DNA from 4 places in the Providencia sp. PROV004 genome. Region 2 is predicted to be linked to each of the others. Evidence: predicted binding sites of a transcription regulator. Region 2 holds the regulator's gene; each other region holds the start of a gene.
What was found. The regulator PurR, encoded in region 2, represses purine synthesis genes. The targets are predictions, from matches to a motif close to CANGCAAACGTTTGCNTG.
Positions count from the first base shown of each region.

Region 1 (4,620 bases), 1.1 Mb from region 2:
CTACTAAAGTGACGAATAAACCACCATCTGAGCGGTCATGGTAGGCTAGAAGTTTTTGCTCTGATAACAACTTCTGAATTGTATTAAAGAAGCCAAGTAATACTTCAGGACTGCGTACATCAGGGGCTTTATTACCTAACTGACGATATACCTGTGCGAGCGCAGAGCCGCCCAGCGCATTATTGCCTTGCCCAAGGTCAATTAATAACAAGGCATTATCATTAGTTACTTTTAATTCAGGTGTCACTGTCAAGCGAACATCTTCAACACGACCAAATGCACTAATCACCAAAGAAAGTGGCGAGGTCATTTCGCGTTCTTCGCCATCTTGCTGCCAACGCGTTTTCATTGACATGGAGTCTTTACCAACTGGGATAGTTAAACCTAACGCAGGGCACAGTTCTTCTCCTACCGCTTTAACCGCTTCATATAGACCTGCATCTTCACCAGGGTGCCCAGCTGCTGCCATCCAGTTAGCCGACAATTTAACGCGTTTTAAATCTTGCACATAAGAACATGCGATATTAGTTAATGCTTCCCCAACTGCCATTCGTGCTGATGCAGCAAAGTCTACCAATGCTACTGGTGTTCTTTCACCTATTGACATGGATTCCCCATAGTAGCTATCTAAGCTAGCGGTGGTTACCGCGCAGTCAGCAACAGGAATTTGCCATGGGCCAACCATCTGATCACGTGCCACCATACCCGTCACTGTGCGGTCACCAATGGTGATTAAGAATGTTTTTTCAGCTACTGCAGGCAAATGTAGAACACGCTTCACCGCTTCATTTAAATTAATCGCTGTTCTATCTAATGAATCGGGCTCTGCCTTTAATGTTGTTACATCACGCAGCATTTTTGGTGTTTTACCCAGTAAAACATCCAAAGGCATATCTATAGGTTGGTTAGAAAAGTGTTCATCATTCAGTGTTAAATGTCGCTCTTCAGTCGCCTCCCCAATCACGGCAAATGGCGCACGTTCACGTTCACAAATCGCCGTAAAGACAGAAAGCTGCTCAGGTGAAACTGCCATCACATAGCGCTCTTGAGACTCATTACACCAAACTTCTAGCGGGCTCATGCCCGGTTCATCATTAAGAATTTTACGTAACTCAAAACGTCCACCGCGGCCACCATCACTCACCAGCTCAGGCATGGCATTCGATAAACCACCTGCGCCCACATCGTGGATAAATAAGATAGGGTTATCATCACCAAGCTGCCAGCAACGGTCGATAACTTCTTGGCAACGGCGTTCCATTTCGGCATTATCACGTTGTACCGAAGCAAAATCGAGATCTGCGTCTGATTGGCCTGATGCCATTGATGATGCAGCCCCGCCACCTAACCCAATGTTCATTGAAGGGCCACCGAGTACAATCAGTTTTGCACCAACCGTAATATCGCCTTTTTGTACGTGATCTGCACGGATGTTTCCGATACCACCCGCTAACATAATAGGCTTATGGTAACCACGTAATTCTTCACCATTGTGGCTGTTAACTTTTTCTTCATACGTTCTGAAATAACCTAATAGCGCAGGACGACCAAATTCATTATTGAATGCCGCCCCACCTAATGGCCCTTCCATCATAATATCCAAAGCCGTCACAATGCGCTCTGGTTTACCAAAATCTTCTTCCCAAGGCTGTTCAAAACCGGGAATGCGTAAGTTAGAAACAGAAAAACCGACTAAACCAGCTTTTGGCTTCGCGCCACGCCCTGTTGCGCCTTCATCACGAATTTCACCGCCAGAGCCTGTTGCTGCTCCCGGCCATGGTGAAATCGCTGTTGGGTGGTTATGAGTTTCCACCTTCATTAAGATATGAGCATCTTCTTGGTGGTAGCGGTATGTACGTCCTTCAGGTTCAGGAAAAAAGCGGCCAACAGACGAACCTTCCATAACGGCGGCATTATCTTTATAAGCAGATAAAACATGGTCAGGTGTTTTTTCAAACGTATTTTTAATCATTTTAAACAGTGATTTAGGCTGTTTTTCACCATCAATTACCCAGTCTGCATTAAAGATTTTATGGCGGCAATGTTCTGAGTTTGCTTGCGCAAACATATAGAGCTCAACATCCGTTGGATTACGTTTTAACCCAGTAAATGCCTCTAACAGGTAATCAATTTCGTCATCGGCTAACGCGAGCCCCATTTCCCTGTTAGCTGTTTCCAATGCAAGGCGGCCACCTGTAATCACATCAATGGATTTCATTGGTGCCGGCTGTTGCTGCACAAACAGTGCGCTCGCTTGTTCAAAAGAAGAAAAAATGCTTTCCATCATGCGATCATGCAAAATAGCGATCACTTCATGCCACTGTTCTTGGGTCAATGCATCACTTTGAACATAATAAGCAATCCCGCGTTCGATACGCTTTACTTGGCGAAGACCACAGTTATGTGCAATATCGGTGGCTTTTGAAGACCACGGAGAGATAGTTCCCGGACGAGGAGTGACTAAAATAAGCTTACCGAATGGCTCGTGCTCAGCCAGAGAAGGACCATACTTTAACAAACTGCTCAGTTTGCCTTGCTCACTATCACTCAACGGCGCTGATAATTCAGCAAAGTGCATATACTCAGCATAGATATCCGTGACAGGAAGCTGTTTTTCTGCAAACAGCGCCAAAAGGCGGGTAATACGAAATGCTGATAGAGCAGGTGAACCACGCAAAATTTCCATCGTCTTAATTTCTCTCTTTTAAACGCCAGCCCTGAACATGAAAGCAGGGAAACCGGAACACATTATAGAGCAATGTTCATCAATACGAAACCGTTTGCGTGATTAAAAATAAAGCGATTAGTTAAATATTATTCTGTGCTAAATACGATAATATAGGTTGCACCGTTCCTAAATGTTGAGCAAAATAGCCGACTACTGGAATTATAACCATTACTTAGCCATACTCTTTTATGGACATACAGCACCAGCCAATGCACGAGAAACTATTATTTGAATAACTTAAAAGTTAACTATTTAATTATCGTGGTCATCGCGCTACTAGCAACTATGGTCATCGGTTTTAACGTCCGCTGGCCCAATACGCAGAATTCACAAATTAATAAAATTATTTCTCAAGGTGAATTACGTATTAGTGCCGTTAGCTCGCCACTTATCTATATTGATGAGCAGAAACAGCTGCGTGGGTTCGACTACGAGCTGGCTCAAGGCTTTGCCTCATACTTAGGCGTTAAACTCAAGATAACCATCCGCCCAACATTCGAGCAAATATTTGATGACCTTGAAAATGGCGATGCCGATATCGCGGTTGCGGGTTTACTGTATAACAAAGACCGTTTAGCCAAAACAAAAACTGGTCCAAGTTATCTTAATGTCACTCAACAACTTGTCTATCGCAAAGGAACAAATCGCCCCAAAAACTTCAATGAAATAACGGGTAAATTATTGGTAACAGCGGGTACGGCGCATGCAAGTACCTTGAAGGAACTCGCCAAGGAATACCCAAACCTAAAGTGGGAAGAAACCTCAAAATACAATACCAATCAAATCCTTGAAATGGTTGCCGATGGTGAGGTTGACTACACATTAGAAGACTCTATTGCCGTTGCACTACAGCAACGTATTCACCCGCAATTAGCGGTTGCTTTTGATTTATTGGATGATCATGCTGTTACTTGGTATATGCGTCGTAGTAAAGAAAACAGTTTAGATGCTGCGTTGCTTGATTTCTTCAACATCAGCCATGAAAGCGAATTACTTGCACGTCTTAATGAAAAATATTTCAGCCATGTAGAGTCTTTCGATTATTTCGACACAATGGCATTTATTAAAGCCATTGATAATAAACTCCCCGAGTATCAACCTCTATTTGAAAAATATGCTCAGGTAATTGACTGGAAATTATTAGCGGCTATTGCATGGCAAGAGTCCCATTGGGATCCTTTAGCGACCTCACCTACGGGGGTACGCGGGCTAATGATGCTAACAAAGCCAACCGCAACAACAATGGGTATTGCGGATAGGTTAGACCCGGAAGAAAGCATAAAGGGCGGCGCCGCTTATATAGCTTATATTATGGAGCGTTTACCTGAAACCATCGAAGAGGATGACCGTATCTGGTTTGCCCTTTCCGCCTATAATATGGGGTATGGGCATATGCAGGATGTCCGTAAATTAACTGAAATGTTAGGCGGAGACCCTAACCGGTGGTTAGATGTAAAAGCCCGTTTACCTTTATTGACGCAGAAAAAATATTACTCACAACTCACTTATGGTTATGCACGTGGCCACGAAGCTTATCGTTACGTTGAGAATATTCGTCGTTATCATCAAAGTTTAGTGGGTTACTTACAAAGCCAAGAAAGAAAACAGCATGCTCTTGATATTGCCCAGAAGTCACTTATTTATTTGATTTCTCCTGAGAACCATAGCACTACTGAATCTCAAGCTATGCAAAATCAGTCCCCTATTTCTGAAAAAGTTAGTATGACGAATTTAGGGAAAATGAGTTCTGCGGCGCGGCCATCTAAAACTCTTGATGAAAAAAGGCTGCCATTAGGAAAATATTTACTTTCATTACACCCATCACAAAATACCGATGAGACCGATAATGAAACACCTATCTCGCCACCAGAAGCACCTGAAAACTCGCTATA
Region 1 is NZ_CP042859.1:1,685,737-1,690,356, reverse strand. It holds gene purL (phosphoribosylformylglycinamidine synthase) at 1-2,686, opposite strand, end outside; gene mltF (membrane-bound lytic murein transglycosylase MltF) at 2,957-4,620, shown strand, end outside.
Region 1: a site for PurR is predicted at 2,770-2,787, ahead of purL (phosphoribosylformylglycinamidine synthase). Genes of this name have one in related genera too.

Region 2 (4,620 bases):
CTGAGCGAAGGCAAAACCAGCTAAAAAGATACTGAGAGAAGCACTGATCGCGCCTTCGGATGTATGCAGGGTGTCTTGCATAGCACCAAATGCAGGTAAATACATATCAATGGCTAAAAACCCCAGCATGCTAAGTCCTGCAAGGTACACCATAAATCCAGGGGCGTTTTTTTTCACAGTATTCGACATAATTATTACTTATCTGATATTTAAAAAAATGTTAATGATGACGCCATTGTATAGGCTATTTTTTTAGGTTGTGAAACGGTAATATTTGGATCTTGTTATCAAAATTTTTGAAAGGAGAAGTTATGTGGTCTGCGCATGCACTCGAAGTGATTGATGCAGTTGCTCGAACTGGAAGCTTTAGTGGTGCTGCTGAAGAATTGCACCGTGTACCTTCTGCAATCAGCTATACCGTTAAGCAAGTTGAAGAATGGCTTGCGGTTCCTCTGTTTGAGCGTCGACATCGTGATGTTGTGCTAACGGAAGCTGGGGCGATATTTATTAAGGAGAGCCGTTCTGTTATCAAAAAAATGACAGATACTCGTCACCAGTGTCAGCAAGTTGCGAATGGTTGGCGTGGTCAATTTAGTATTGCCGTTGATTGTATTGTCAAACCACAGCGGACAGAACAGCTAATTCTTGATTTTTATCGTCATTTTCCTGATATCGAACTCTTTATTCATCCAGAGGTGTTTAATGGGGTGTGGGATGCACTTGCTGATGGGCGTGTAGATGTTGCGATTGGTGCGACTCGAGCATCTCCAATTGGTGAAAGGTATAGTTTCCGTGATATGGGTTTTATGTCGTGGATGTGTGTTGCAAGCCCAGAGCACCCATTAGCCAGAATAGGTGAAAAACTGACCGATGATCAAATGAGAGAGTACCCTAGTTTGTGCCTTGAAGATACTTCACGTAACCTACCCAAACGTGATACTTGGGCTCTTGATAACCAGCGTCGGCTTGTTGTGCCTTACTGGGAAAATGGCTTAGCTTGTTTAGTTAATGGGTTATGTGTTGGGATGGTACCTGAGCATCGAGCGGCTCCGCTTTGTGAAAACGGCCAATTAGTTGAACTATCATTAGCGCAGCCTTTTCCACCCAGTCCTTGCTGTTTAACTTGGGTGGAAAATAATACATCACCAGCGCTCAGCTGGTTGTTAGATTACCTTGGCGATAACGAAACGCTTAACGCAGAGTGGCTTTCAACCTAGTTATTCGTACTATCGGCGGTAATCGATAAATGGACCATCTGCAACAGAACGACGTTCTACAAGGCGAGGGTGGACTTCGATTGTTTGAGCATCTTCGCGCTTATTGACGATACGATCGAGCAGCATTGTGAAGGCCATTTGCCCTAAACGCTCTTTGGGTTGGTGGATTGTGGTCAATGCCGGTGTAAAATAGCGCGCATTTCGCACATTATCATAGCCAATGATTGAAATATCTTGTGGAACACGTAATCCCATTTCATCAGCGGCACAAATTGCTCCCATTGCCATGATATCACCACCACAAAATACAGCGGTAGGGCGCTGTTTATGGCTTAAAATTTGCGTCATTGCTTTATAGCCAGACTCAGGTTCGAAATCCCCCTGAACTATCCATTCTTCTTTTAGTGTAATTTTGGCCTCTTCCATTGCTTTTTTGAAGCCAGTTAAACGTCCAATACCTGTATTTCTTTCAAGTGAACCAGGGATCACTCCAATATCGCGATGCCCACGGTCAATTAAATAGCGACCTGCTAGGTATCCACCATGGAACGAGTTATCAATAATGCTATCTGTAAAATCGCCACGAGAAGTTCCCCAGTCCATGACTACCATTGGGATATTGCGGTAATCTTCTAGCATACCAATTAAGGTATCAGGGTACTCGGAACACATCACAAGTAAGCCATCAACGCGCTTTTGTGCTAGCATCTGTAAATACGCTTTTTGTTTTCCCAAATTGTTATGAGAATTACAAAGAATCAGCGTATAGCCTTTTTCATAACAGCTATTTTCAACAGATTCGATCACCTCAGCGAAGTAAGGCGCTTCACTGGAAGTTGCTAACAACCCAATCGACTTTGTGTGGTTAACTTTTAAACTACGGGCAACCGCACTTGGCGAATAATTGAGCTCTTTAATTGCAGCCCAAACCGCAGCCTTAGTGTCATCAGCTACAAAGCGCGTTTTATTAATAACATGGGATACGGTTGTGGTAGATACGCCAGCGCGCTTCGCCACATCTTTAATCGTTGCCATGGGGGAAAAAAACTCCTGACCAATAACCGGTCTCTATAAGAATTCTTGTTAAAAAATTACCTGCATATTGATGCATTGATCCTTTGCTGGCAATAATTTAGCGATTTGTTGTCGATTTTGTCTGATCTAGCGCAAAAACGAAAGAAATAATTGATGTTATAACATGTGATATAGACACTAGTTTTACTTTTTTGGATATGTATACTTAATAACCTTTATTGTTTCATGGTTATTTATTAATTCAATTACATTAGAATGAGAGGAACTCATGGATACAGATGTTAAATATGGATTGCTTGCTGCGCTGGGCTCATTAGCATTAATTATCTTTCTTGCTGCGCATATTTTCTGATTTTATTTCAGCCTTGAGTAGGGTGAATTTAAAAGGGCGAGTATATCTCGCCCTTGCAGTATCTAAACTTAGCAACAAGCAGAAATTGTTATGCTAAATTTTCTTCCACAAATTTCCAGTTAACCAGTGCCCAGAAGTTTTCTAAATATTTAGGGCGAGCGTTACGGTAATCGATATAGTAAGCGTGCTCCCAAATATCAACAGTTAACACGGGCTTATCATCACCAGAAATAGGTGTTGCAGCGTTAGATGTATTCACTATAGCAAGGCTACCATCTGCTTTTTTCACCAGCCATGTCCAACCTGCACCAAAATTTTTGGTTGCTGCATCAGTAAATTGAGCTTTAAATTCAGCGAAAGAACCGAATGATTTATTGATTGCATCAGCTACTTTACCTGTTGGTTCACCACCTGCATTTGGCGCTAAGCAATTCCAATAGAAAGTGTGATTCCAAACTTGTGCTGCGTTGTTAAAAACTCCGGCTTCAGAAGTTTTGATAATTTCTTCTAAAGATTTTCCTTCAAAGTCAGTGCCTTTGATTAGGTTATTTAAGTTAACAACGTACGTGTTATGGTGCTTACCATAGTGATATTCTAAGGTTTCAGCTGAGATATAAGGTTCTAAAGCATCTTTTGCATACGGTAAAGCGGGTAGTTCAAATGACATTTCGTACTCCTTGATTGCTTTTATATCAAAAAACTTAGGGTGTTTGCTCTTAAAATGAGCGAAATAGTCGGTTACTGCTTATCATTAGAGTTTCGCCTATCGGCGATATGATATTTAATATATTAATGATAACACGTTAAACCTTACAAAGGTAAAGGTAATAGCGTTACTCAAATGTTAACAAATAAATAGGGGAGTTACACATAGAAATCATATGGATATTCCGAATAGATGACCTGAATATATCAAATATGCATTTTTAACTAGAAATAGCTGCTTGTTTGACTTAGGTAAAGAGAAGATAGAAAAGATGCCTTTTTGCTTTTTGGAATGCTATAGTAATGCCCCTATAAAACTGGCATATTGTATGAAACAATTCAGTTTCTTATTATATCAGTCAATGTATTCTGTTAAGTTGCGGTAGACTCTCAGTTACCGGCTGACTGCAAACCTGCATCTTTGTTTTAAGGAAGTTAAAAATGACAACTATTGAAAGAATTGAGCGCCAAATTAAAGAAAACCCAATTTTATTATATATGAAAGGCTCTCCTAAACTTCCGAGCTGTGGTTTTTCTGCTCAAGCAGTACAAGCTCTGTCTTCTTGTGGTGAGCGTTTTGCTTATGTTGATATCTTACAAAACCCAGATATTCGCGCTGAATTGCCAAAATACGCAAACTGGCCGACTTTTCCACAATTATGGGTGGATGGTGAGCTGGTCGGTGGCTGTGATATCATCATGGAAATGTTCCAGCGTGGTGAGCTCCAGTCTCTAATCAAAGAAACTGCGGATAAATATCGTCCAGCAGATGAAGCTAGCGCAGACTAAATTAAGCCACAAATAAAAGACGTAAAAACCGTATTTGACGAAGGCATTTTTGCTTTACATCAAATACGGTTTTTTCTGTCATGGTGATTTACTAAAAGATTATTGACTGTCTTCAATAATTGGCCAACCACCCAATTTTTTCCACTTATTAACGATTTCACAAAATAGCAAAGCCGTGCGATTCGTATCATACAGTGCGCCATGAGCTTGTTTACCATCGAATGGGATACCCGCAGAAACACAAGCTTTTGCCAGAATTGTTTGACCAAATACAAGGCCACTCAGTGCTGCAGTATCGAAGGTCGCAAATGGATGGAAAGGATTACGTTTTAAACCTGCTCGCTCGGCCGCATTCATGACAAAGCTGTGATCAAAATTAGCATTATGAGCGACAATAATTGCGCGATTACAATCTGTGTTTTTCATTCCTTTGCGAATGACTTTAAATATCGCATGAAGGGCGTCATATTCGCTAACAGCACCGCGTAGAGGGTTTGTTGGATCAATTCCGGTGAAGGCAAG
Region 2 is NZ_CP042859.1:2,762,304-2,766,923, reverse strand. It holds gene punC (purine nucleoside transporter PunC) at 1-189, opposite strand, end outside; gene punR (DNA-binding transcriptional activator PunR) at 312-1,217, shown strand; gene purR (HTH-type transcriptional repressor PurR) at 1,227-2,252, opposite strand; gene sodB (superoxide dismutase [Fe]) at 2,693-3,271, opposite strand; gene FVA69_RS12435 (Grx4 family monothiol glutaredoxin) at 3,751-4,098, shown strand; gene rnt (ribonuclease T) at 4,198-4,620, opposite strand, start outside.

Region 3 (4,620 bases), 2.3 Mb from region 2:
ACGCTTATCGCAGATTAGCACGTCCTTCATCGCCTCTGATTGCCTAGGCATCCACCGTGTACGCTTAGTCGCTTAACCTCACAACCCGAAGGTGTCTTCTTACAACGAGTGACTGTGCTTCATGATTTCGGCGTTAGTCCGTGCGCGCAATGCTCACGCACGTTAAGTACGCTGCGCTTGCTGTGCGCGGGCTGCCTTGAACTCATGTCGCTCGTCGACTCGATAGTTTAAAGTACACTATTCAAGTTGAGATTTTTGAGAGACTCTCACATTGTTTAAGCGATAAACAATGTGCGTTGTTTTCAATTTTCAGCTTGTTCCAGATTGTTAAAGAGCATAATTGTTAAACCAACTATTTACATAATTGGCTTAATCATTATTGGGGACATCGTCTTTCACTCGATATCGGCGCAATTGGCGTCCCCTAGGGGATTCGAACCCCTGTTACCGCCGTGAAAGGGCGGTGTCCTAGGCCTCTAGACGAAGGGGACACGAAAATTCAATTGCAAAACACCGTTTTGCTATTTTCATGTAAGTCTTATCCTCTCGAATAAGTCTCCCACGTAAAGCCATTGCTCTACTTTCTATCAGACAATCTGTGTGAGCACTTCACAAAAACACTTCAATGGTAAGGAGGTGATCCAACCGCAGGTTCCCCTACGGTTACCTTGTTACGACTTCACCCCAGTCATGAATCACAAAGTGGTAAGCGCCCTCCCGAAGGTTAAGCTACCTACTTCTTTTGCAACCCACTCCCATGGTGTGACGGGCGGTGTGTACAAGGCCCGGGAACGTATTCACCGTAGCATTCTGATCTACGATTACTAGCGATTCCGACTTCATGGAGTCGAGTTGCAGACTCCAATCCGGACTACGACGTACTTTATGAGTTCCGCTTGCTCTCGCGAGGTCGCTTCTCTTTGTATACGCCATTGTAGCACGTGTGTAGCCCTACTCGTAAGGGCCATGATGACTTGACGTCATCCCCACCTTCCTCCGGTTTATCACCGGCAGTCTCCTTTGAGTTCCCGACCGAATCGCTGGCAACAAAGGATAAGGGTTGCGCTCGTTGCGGGACTTAACCCAACATTTCACAACACGAGCTGACGACAGCCATGCAGCACCTGTCTCAGAGTTCCCGAAGGCACTAAAGCATCTCTGCTAAATTCTCTGGATGTCAAGAGTAGGTAAGGTTCTTCGCGTTGCATCGAATTAAACCACATGCTCCACCGCTTGTGCGGGCCCCCGTCAATTCATTTGAGTTTTAACCTTGCGGCCGTACTCCCCAGGCGGTCGATTTAACGCGTTAGCTCCGAAAGCCACTCCTCAAGGGAACAACCTTCAAATCGACATCGTTTACAGCGTGGACTACCAGGGTATCTAATCCTGTTTGCTCCCCACGCTTTCGCACCTGAGCGTCAGTCTTTGTCCAGGGGGCCGCCTTCGCCACCGGTATTCCTCCACATCTCTACGCATTTCACCGCTACACATGGAATTCTACCCCCCTCTACAAGACTCTAGCTGACCAGTCTTAGATGCCATTCCCAGGTTAAGCCCGGGGATTTCACATCTAACTTAATCAACCGCCTGCGTGCGCTTTACGCCCAGTAATTCCGATTAACGCTTGCACCCTCCGTATTACCGCGGCTGCTGGCACGGAGTTAGCCGGTGCTTCTTCTGTCGGTAACGTCAATCGTTGATGATATTAGCATCAACGCCTTCCTCCCGACTGAAAGTACTTTACAACCCTAGGGCCTTCTTCATACACGCGGCATGGCTGCATCAGGCTTGCGCCCATTGTGCAATATTCCCCACTGCTGCCTCCCGTAGGAGTCTGGGCCGTGTCTCAGTCCCAGTGTGGCTGATCATCCTCTCAGACCAGCTAGGGATCGTCGCCTAGGTGAGCCATTACCTCACCTACTAGCTAATCCCATATGGGTTCATCCGATAGCGCAAGGACCGAAGTTCCCCTGCTTTGCTCCTGAGAGATTATGCGGTATTAGCTACCGTTTCCAGTAGTTATCCCCCTCTATCGGGCAGATCCCCATACATTACTCACCCGTCCGCCGCTCGTCAGCGAGAAGCAAGCTTCCCCTGTTACCGCTCGACTTGCATGTGTTAGGCCTGCCGCCAGCGTTCAATCTGAGCCATGATCAAACTCTTCAATTAAAAAGCTTGATGCTCAAAGAATGTTTACTGTCGTTTGATTTCCGAAGAAACCAAATTACCTATTAGTTCATATATATGAATTAACGTGTTAGTCACTCTTCAAGACTTAAAATCAAATATTTTTTTGATAGTGTCCTGTGAGTGCCCACACAGATTGTCTGATAAATTGTTAAAGAGCGTTGCGACTAAATCTGTTGATTTTCGACTTCGAGGTCGTTGTCGCGAGGAGGCGTATAATACGTTTTCCTCTGTGAGAGTCAAGCAATTTTTTGCTTTTTCTTTTCAGAATCTCTCGCTGCCGTTTCAGTGTTCACCGCGCTTTGCGTTGTCTTGTTCCCGGTCAGTGGTGGCGCATTATAGGGAGTCAGAAAAATCTGGCAACCCTTTTTTTGCATTTTTTTATTCAACTGCTGCATTCCACAGCAAAACCCCTACTTATACTGACTTATGCACGAAGTTATCCACAACCTGAAAATAATTTTAAAATTATCGCGCATTACGCAAACGTTTGCGTTACAATTGATTCGAAATTTCAGCATTGATTTTGTTTTTATGTTCTGAAATTGTTAGTGACTTATATATTGTTATAGAGAAAGTTGGCAAATTCCGCTTTGCTTTCATCAATAGATATAATAGGTATATAAGAAAAGCTCGTTGAGTTTTTCACTGACTGATATTCGTTATTGCCTTATTTATTCAAATCCAAGGGATCTATCTCATGCAACTGCTTCGTCCTATTCGTCGTGCCCTGCTTAGTGTGTCTGATAAAACAGGGGTTGTTGAATTCGCTAAGGCGTTATCTCAACGTGGTGTTGAGCTCCTATCTACCGGCGGTACTGCAAAGTTACTCGCTGAGTCAGGACTAAACGTAACTGAAGTTTCAGATTACACAGGGTTCCCTGAAATGATGGATGGCCGAGTAAAAACATTGCACCCGAAAGTGCATGGCGGAATTTTAGGTCGTCGTGGTACGGATGATGCCATTATGCAACAGCATGATATTGCACCGATTGATATGGTCGTTGTTAATCTATATCCATTTGCCCAAACCGTGGCAAAACCAAATTGTACCCTTGAAGATGCTGTAGAGAATATTGATATCGGCGGCCCAACCATGGTGCGCTCCGCGGCTAAGAACCATAAAGACGTAGCAATTGTAGTAAATAGTAATGACTATCAAATCATTATTGATGAAATGGATAACCACGAAAACTCACTCAATTGGTCTACGCGGTTTGACCTCGCAATTAAAGCTTTTGAACACACTGCAGCTTATGACAGCATGATTGCGAATTACTTTGGTGAATTAGTTGCCCCTTATTATGGTGATACGACCCAGCCTTCTGGCCGTTTCCCTCGCACCTTGAATTTAAATTTTATTAAGAAACAAGACATGCGTTACGGAGAGAACAGCCATCAAGATGCCGCTTTTTATATAGAAGAAAACCCAAAAGAAGCGTCTATTGCAACTGCTCAGCAGATCCAAGGTAAAGCCCTGTCTTATAACAATATCGCTGATACCGATGCAGCTCTTGAATGCGTTAAATCATTCGAAGAGCCTGCTTGTGTCATTGTTAAACATGCAAACCCTTGTGGTGTCGCTATCGGTGATTCGATTCATGCTGCTTATGATAACGCATTCAAAACTGATCCAACTTCTGCTTTTGGCGGCATTATCGCTTTCAATCGTCAATTAGATAAAGAAACTGCTCAAGCCATTATCGATCGCCAATTTGTGGAAGTCATTATTGCGCCTTCTGTTGCTAAAGATGCACTACCTATTCTTGAGACTAAACAAAACGTTCGCGTACTTGAATGTGGCGAATGGAGCAAACCAGTTACAGGATTAGACTTTAAACGTGTGAATGGTGGTTTATTGGTACAAGACCGTGACTTAGGTATGGTTGAAAAGGAAGCGCTACGTGTAGTCACAAACCGCCAACCTACAGAGCGTGAATTAAAAGATGCTATGTTCTGCTGGAAAGTCGCGAAGTTTGTGAAATCGAATGCGATTGTTTATGCCAAAAATGACATGACCGTTGGAATTGGTGCAGGGCAAATGAGCCGTGTCTATTCTGCAAAAATTGCAGGTATTAAAGCCGCTGATGAAGGTTTAGAAGTCGCTGGCTGTGCAATGGCCTCAGATGCCTTTTTCCCATTCCGCGATGGTATTGATGCCGCAGCTGCTGTTGGAGTAACCTGTGTTATCCAACCAGGTGGTTCTATCCGTGATGATGAAGTCATTGCGGCGGCAAATGAACATGGTATCGCCATGATTTTCACTAATATGCGTCATTTCCGTCACTAATTATTAGGAGTCTAGTAATGAATATTTTGATTATTGGTGGCGGCGGCCGTGAACATGCCTTAGCTTGGAAAGCGGCTCAATCCCCTTTAGCAAATAAAGTGTATGTTGCCCCAGGCAATGCAGGCACAGCATTAGAGCCGACC
Region 3 is NZ_CP042859.1:425,926-430,545, reverse strand. It holds rRNA gene FVA69_RS01920 (23S ribosomal RNA) at 1-78, opposite strand, end outside; tRNA gene FVA69_RS01915 (tRNA-Glu) at 416-491, opposite strand; rRNA gene FVA69_RS01910 (16S ribosomal RNA) at 630-2,169, opposite strand; gene FVA69_RS01905 (hypothetical protein) at 2,427-2,585, opposite strand; gene purH (bifunctional phosphoribosylaminoimidazolecarboxamide formyltransferase/IMP cyclohydrolase) at 2,888-4,477, shown strand; gene purD (phosphoribosylamine--glycine ligase) at 4,495-4,620, shown strand, end outside.
Region 3: a site for PurR is predicted at 2,667-2,684, ahead of purH (bifunctional phosphoribosylaminoimidazolecarboxamide formyltransferase/IMP cyclohydrolase). Genes of this name have one in related genera too.

Region 4 (4,620 bases), 1.0 Mb from region 2:
GGCAAACACTTAACCATTTAAACCATTTTCTTCAGTTAATATGTTTCAGAGAATGCTCTTCTAAACAGAAGAGCATTTTTTATCCATTAATTGAGGGGTAATACTTTATGTGGTCCAAAACATTCATAGTGAATAGCATCGGCATCGACACCCATTGCAATTAGCTGTTTGCCTACGTGCTGCATAAAACCAACAGGGCCACAGAAATAGAATTGCATGTTCGGTTGCTCAATCCATTCACGTACCAATTCTAAATTCATTAAACCTTCATATTGGTAATCAAACCCGAGACGATCTTCCTCTCTTGGTTGATTAAACCAAATCGCAGATTGGCTGGTTTGTTGTTTTGCTAATAGTTGTTGAATTTCGTGCCTAAAGGCATGAACAGCACCATTTTCAGCGGCATGGAACCAATTAACTTGAGCATTGTGACCTTGTTCTGTTAGATGATTTAACATACTCAGCATTGGGGTTAAACCAACGCCTGCAGAGATCAAGGTAACAGGTGTCTGGCCATCAACATCAATGAAGAAATCACCACAGGGTGGGGCGAGTAGTACATGGTCACCTTCATTTAATTGTTGATGTAAGAAATTAGAAACTGAGCCTTGTTCTTCACGTTTTACTGCAATACGGTAGCTACGGCCATTAGGCGCAGTCGTCAGTGAGTATTGGCGGATTTCTTGGTTTTCAAATCCCTGGTTGTTGACATAAATAGTGATATATTGGCCTGGGCGGTAATCCGCGACAGGTTTCCCATCGACAGGTACGAATTCAAAACTGGTGATCACATCACTTTGGGGCTGTTTTTGTTTCAATTTAAATTCACGTAAACCTTCCCAGCCCCCAATTTTATCTGCATTCTCTTGGTAAATTACTGCTTCACGACCAATAAAGATATCAGCTAAGACCCCGTAAGCTCTTCCCCAAGCATCAAGTACTTCTTGGCCTGGGCTAAGTAGTTCATCGATAGCCGCCAGTAAATTTTCCCCAACAATAGGGTAATGCTCAGGTTTGATATTTAAACTAACGTGTTTTTGGGCAATTTTTTCAACCGCTGAAATCAGTGCTTCAGGGGTTTCAATATTTACCGCATAAGCACAAATAGCGTTGAATAGAGCTTCACGTTGGTCGCCATTCATTTGGTGAGTCATGTTAAAAATATCTTTTAGTTCAGGGTGTTGTTTAAACATCCGATCATAAAAATGTGCGGTTAATTTTGGCCCTGTTTCAGCAATGGCAGGAATGGTGGATTTAACAATGGCGATGGTTTGGCTATCTAGCATACAGGTGCTCCTGAATTATTTTCATGTTCTCATCGTAGTGATCGTAAGGCGTCAGTTTTTAGTTTTGTACAAACATATCCTTTTACATCATTGGGATAAGTATATTTCATCCCAATAAATCACTCTTTTTTGAGAGACATAAAGTTTATTTATAAACATGTATTTTAAATACAACTTATAATATTTAAGGTTTTATGTAAAGACTCAAACTGGGAAAATATGTCGGAATTAAGCACACAATGAGAAGGGGCTAGCAAATCTGGATGTTTCTACGTTAAAAATTAAAATTTAAGCTATTTTATAGTGGAGCCTTCAGAAGCAAATGAAGTGAAAAAAATTAATGCAATCGTTTGCGTATATTTTTTCTTTAGGGCTATCTCAAGAGAGAAAAAGAGTTTACACTGTGTGTCATTGCGATGAATCGATTTTCAACCTATTGAATTGCTGAGGCAGGAGAAGCGAATGTTAAAGCGTGAAATGAATATTGCTGACTACGATCCAAAATTATGGGAAGCAATGGAGCAAGAAGTACAACGTCAAGAAGAACACATTGAATTAATTGCTTCTGAAAACTATACCAGTCCACGAGTCATGCAGGCTCAAGGTTCTCAGCTAACCAATAAATATGCAGAAGGCTACCCAGGCAAACGCTACTATGGCGGTTGTGAGTATGTTGATGTGGTAGAACAATTAGCGATTGACCGTGCGAAAGAACTATTTGGTGCTGACTATGCGAACGTGCAACCACACTCAGGTTCACAAGCTAACGCTGCTGTTTACATGGCGTTATTACAGCCAGGTGATACTGTTCTGGGGATGAATCTGGCACATGGTGGTCACTTAACTCACGGTTCACCAGTTAACTTCTCAGGTAAACTGTACAACATCGTGCCTTATGGCATCGATGAAAGCGGTAAAATTGACTACGATGATATCAAAGCGCAAGCTGAAAAACATAAACCAAAAATGATTATCGGTGGTTTTTCTGCGTATTCAGGTGTGGTTGATTGGGCAAAAATGCGTGAAATCGCAGATGGCATTGGTGCTTATCTGTTTGTGGATATGGCTCACGTAGCAGGTTTGATTGCTGCTGGTGTTTATCCAAACCCAGTGCCTCACGCACATGTTGTGACGACAACAACACATAAAACTTTAGCAGGTCCACGTGGTGGATTAATTTTAGCTAAAGGTGGTGACGAAGAGTTATACAAAAAAATCAACTCAGCCGTATTCCCAGGTTCTCAAGGTGGCCCTTTAATGCATGTGATTGCAGGTAAAGCGGTTGCATTGAAAGAAGCGATGGAACCAGAATTCAAAGTTTACCAACAACAAGTGGCTAAAAATGCCAAAGCAATGGTCGACGTTTTCCAAAAACGTGGCTATAAAGTCGTATCTGGTGGAACGGAAAACCATTTGTTCTTAGTGGATTTAGTAGACAAAGATATCACAGGTAAAGATGCAGATGCTGCACTGGGCCGTGCGAATATCACAGTTAACAAAAACAGTGTACCTAACGATCCTAAGAGCCCATTCGTAACGTCTGGTGTACGTATCGGTTCTCCTGCAATTACACGCCGCGGCTTTAAAGAAGCAGAAGCGAGTGAGCTAGCGGGCTGGATGTGTGATATCCTAGACAACCTCAATGACGAAGCGACCATTGAGAGCGTAAAACAAAAAGTATTAGCAATTTGCAAGAAATACCCAGTTTACGCATAATTTAAACGACAATTCGTGATTAAAACCCGCTTCTACATGTATGTATGAGCGGGTTTTTTGCATTGAAAAAACGGAGGGATGATGGTCATTCCATCAACGCGTTGGCTAGCCATTGATTATTTTACCTACTTTTTTGCCTACAGTATTTTCTTACCATTTTGGTCAGTTTGGCTACAAGGTGAGGGAATTGATGCAGAAATGATTGGTGTTTTGTTAGGGGTAGGGTTAGCAGCCCGTTTCCTTGGCGCGATGTTCATTACTCCTTTAGTTAAAGAGCCCTCGAAACTGATTACGGCACTACGTTTACTTGCAGGGCTTTCACTCATTTTCTCTGTTGGTTTTGCTTTGGGTTCTCATTGGGCATGGCTGCTATTTGTAATGATAGGCTTTAACTTATTTTTTGCGCCAATGGTTCCGTTAGGAGATTCACTGGCAGGAACATGGCAAAAACAATTTACCTTTGACTATGGCAAAATTCGCGTCTGGGGGTCGATAGCTTTTATTATTGGCTCCTCATTGATGGGGTATTTAGCAGGTGTTTGGGGTAATAAAGCCATCATGGTAGCGTTGATAGTAAGCTGTTTAGCATTATTACTAGGCGCAATGATGAAACCGGCAATTATGCCAATGGGAGCGGCGAAAATTGAAGGTGGCAATAAAGTCACTTTTAAACAGTTGATTGCTGATAAAAACGTCGTTAGGTTTTTAATTTGTGTGACCTTATTACAAGGGGCCCATGCAGCTTATTATGGTTTTGCTTCCCTATTTTGGAAAGAGGCGGGTTATTCAGATTTAGTGATCGGTAATTTATGGTCGCTGGGGGTGGTTGCTGAAGTCATTGTATTTATGTTAAGTCACCGTTTGTTCCGGCGTTGGAGTGCGCGTAATTTACTGCTGTTATCCGCATTTTGTGGAATTATCCGCTGGGGGCTGATGGGGGCGTTTACTGCATTACCTGTGTTAATTGTAGTGCAAATTCTTCACAGTGGGACTTTTACGATTTGTCATCTAGCGGCAATGCGCTTTATCAGCGCAAGAAAAGAAAATGAAATTATCCCATTACAAGGTGTTTACTCTGCCCTCGCAACCGGTGGTGGGTTAGCCGTCCTGACTATTATTGTGGGGTATATTTATGAGCGAGTGCCTGCTCATCATGGTGTAGTTTTCTATTTAATGGCGCTTCTTGCTATTCCTGCCGTGTTTATCCGCCCTAAAGTTGTAGCTCAATCCTAGTATATATCAACCAAGCTATAAAAGGGGCTAAACCTATTTTTATAGCTTGGTTTGGTACTGAATTTGTTTCCCTGTATCGTCAATATAAATCATTGTTATATTTTCTCCGTGATTAATGACGGCGGTTGAAGGGAAGATTTGTGATGAAAATGGCGCAACCATCGAACTTTTTGTAATAGAACGGCTTTCATTATTAGCTAGATAGATATTGGCAATACTTAAAAAATAAGGGGTTGGGTTGTTGACGATAATGCCATCTTTAGCTAAATGGAATTTAATGTTATTGATTAAATCATCTGGTTTATTTATAAGCGCAATTGGTCGATAAAAAACTTTAATCCGTGTTTGAATGGCGAACTGCAGCATATTTGCACTATTTATTTGT
Region 4 is NZ_CP042859.1:1,712,823-1,717,442, forward strand. It holds gene hmpA (NO-inducible flavohemoprotein) at 87-1,286, opposite strand; gene glyA (serine hydroxymethyltransferase) at 1,749-3,002, shown strand; gene FVA69_RS07435 (3-phenylpropionate MFS transporter) at 3,084-4,235, shown strand; gene FVA69_RS07440 (fimbrial biogenesis chaperone) at 4,275-4,620, opposite strand, start outside.
Region 4: a site for PurR is predicted at 1,626-1,643, ahead of glyA (serine hydroxymethyltransferase). Genes of this name have one in related genera too.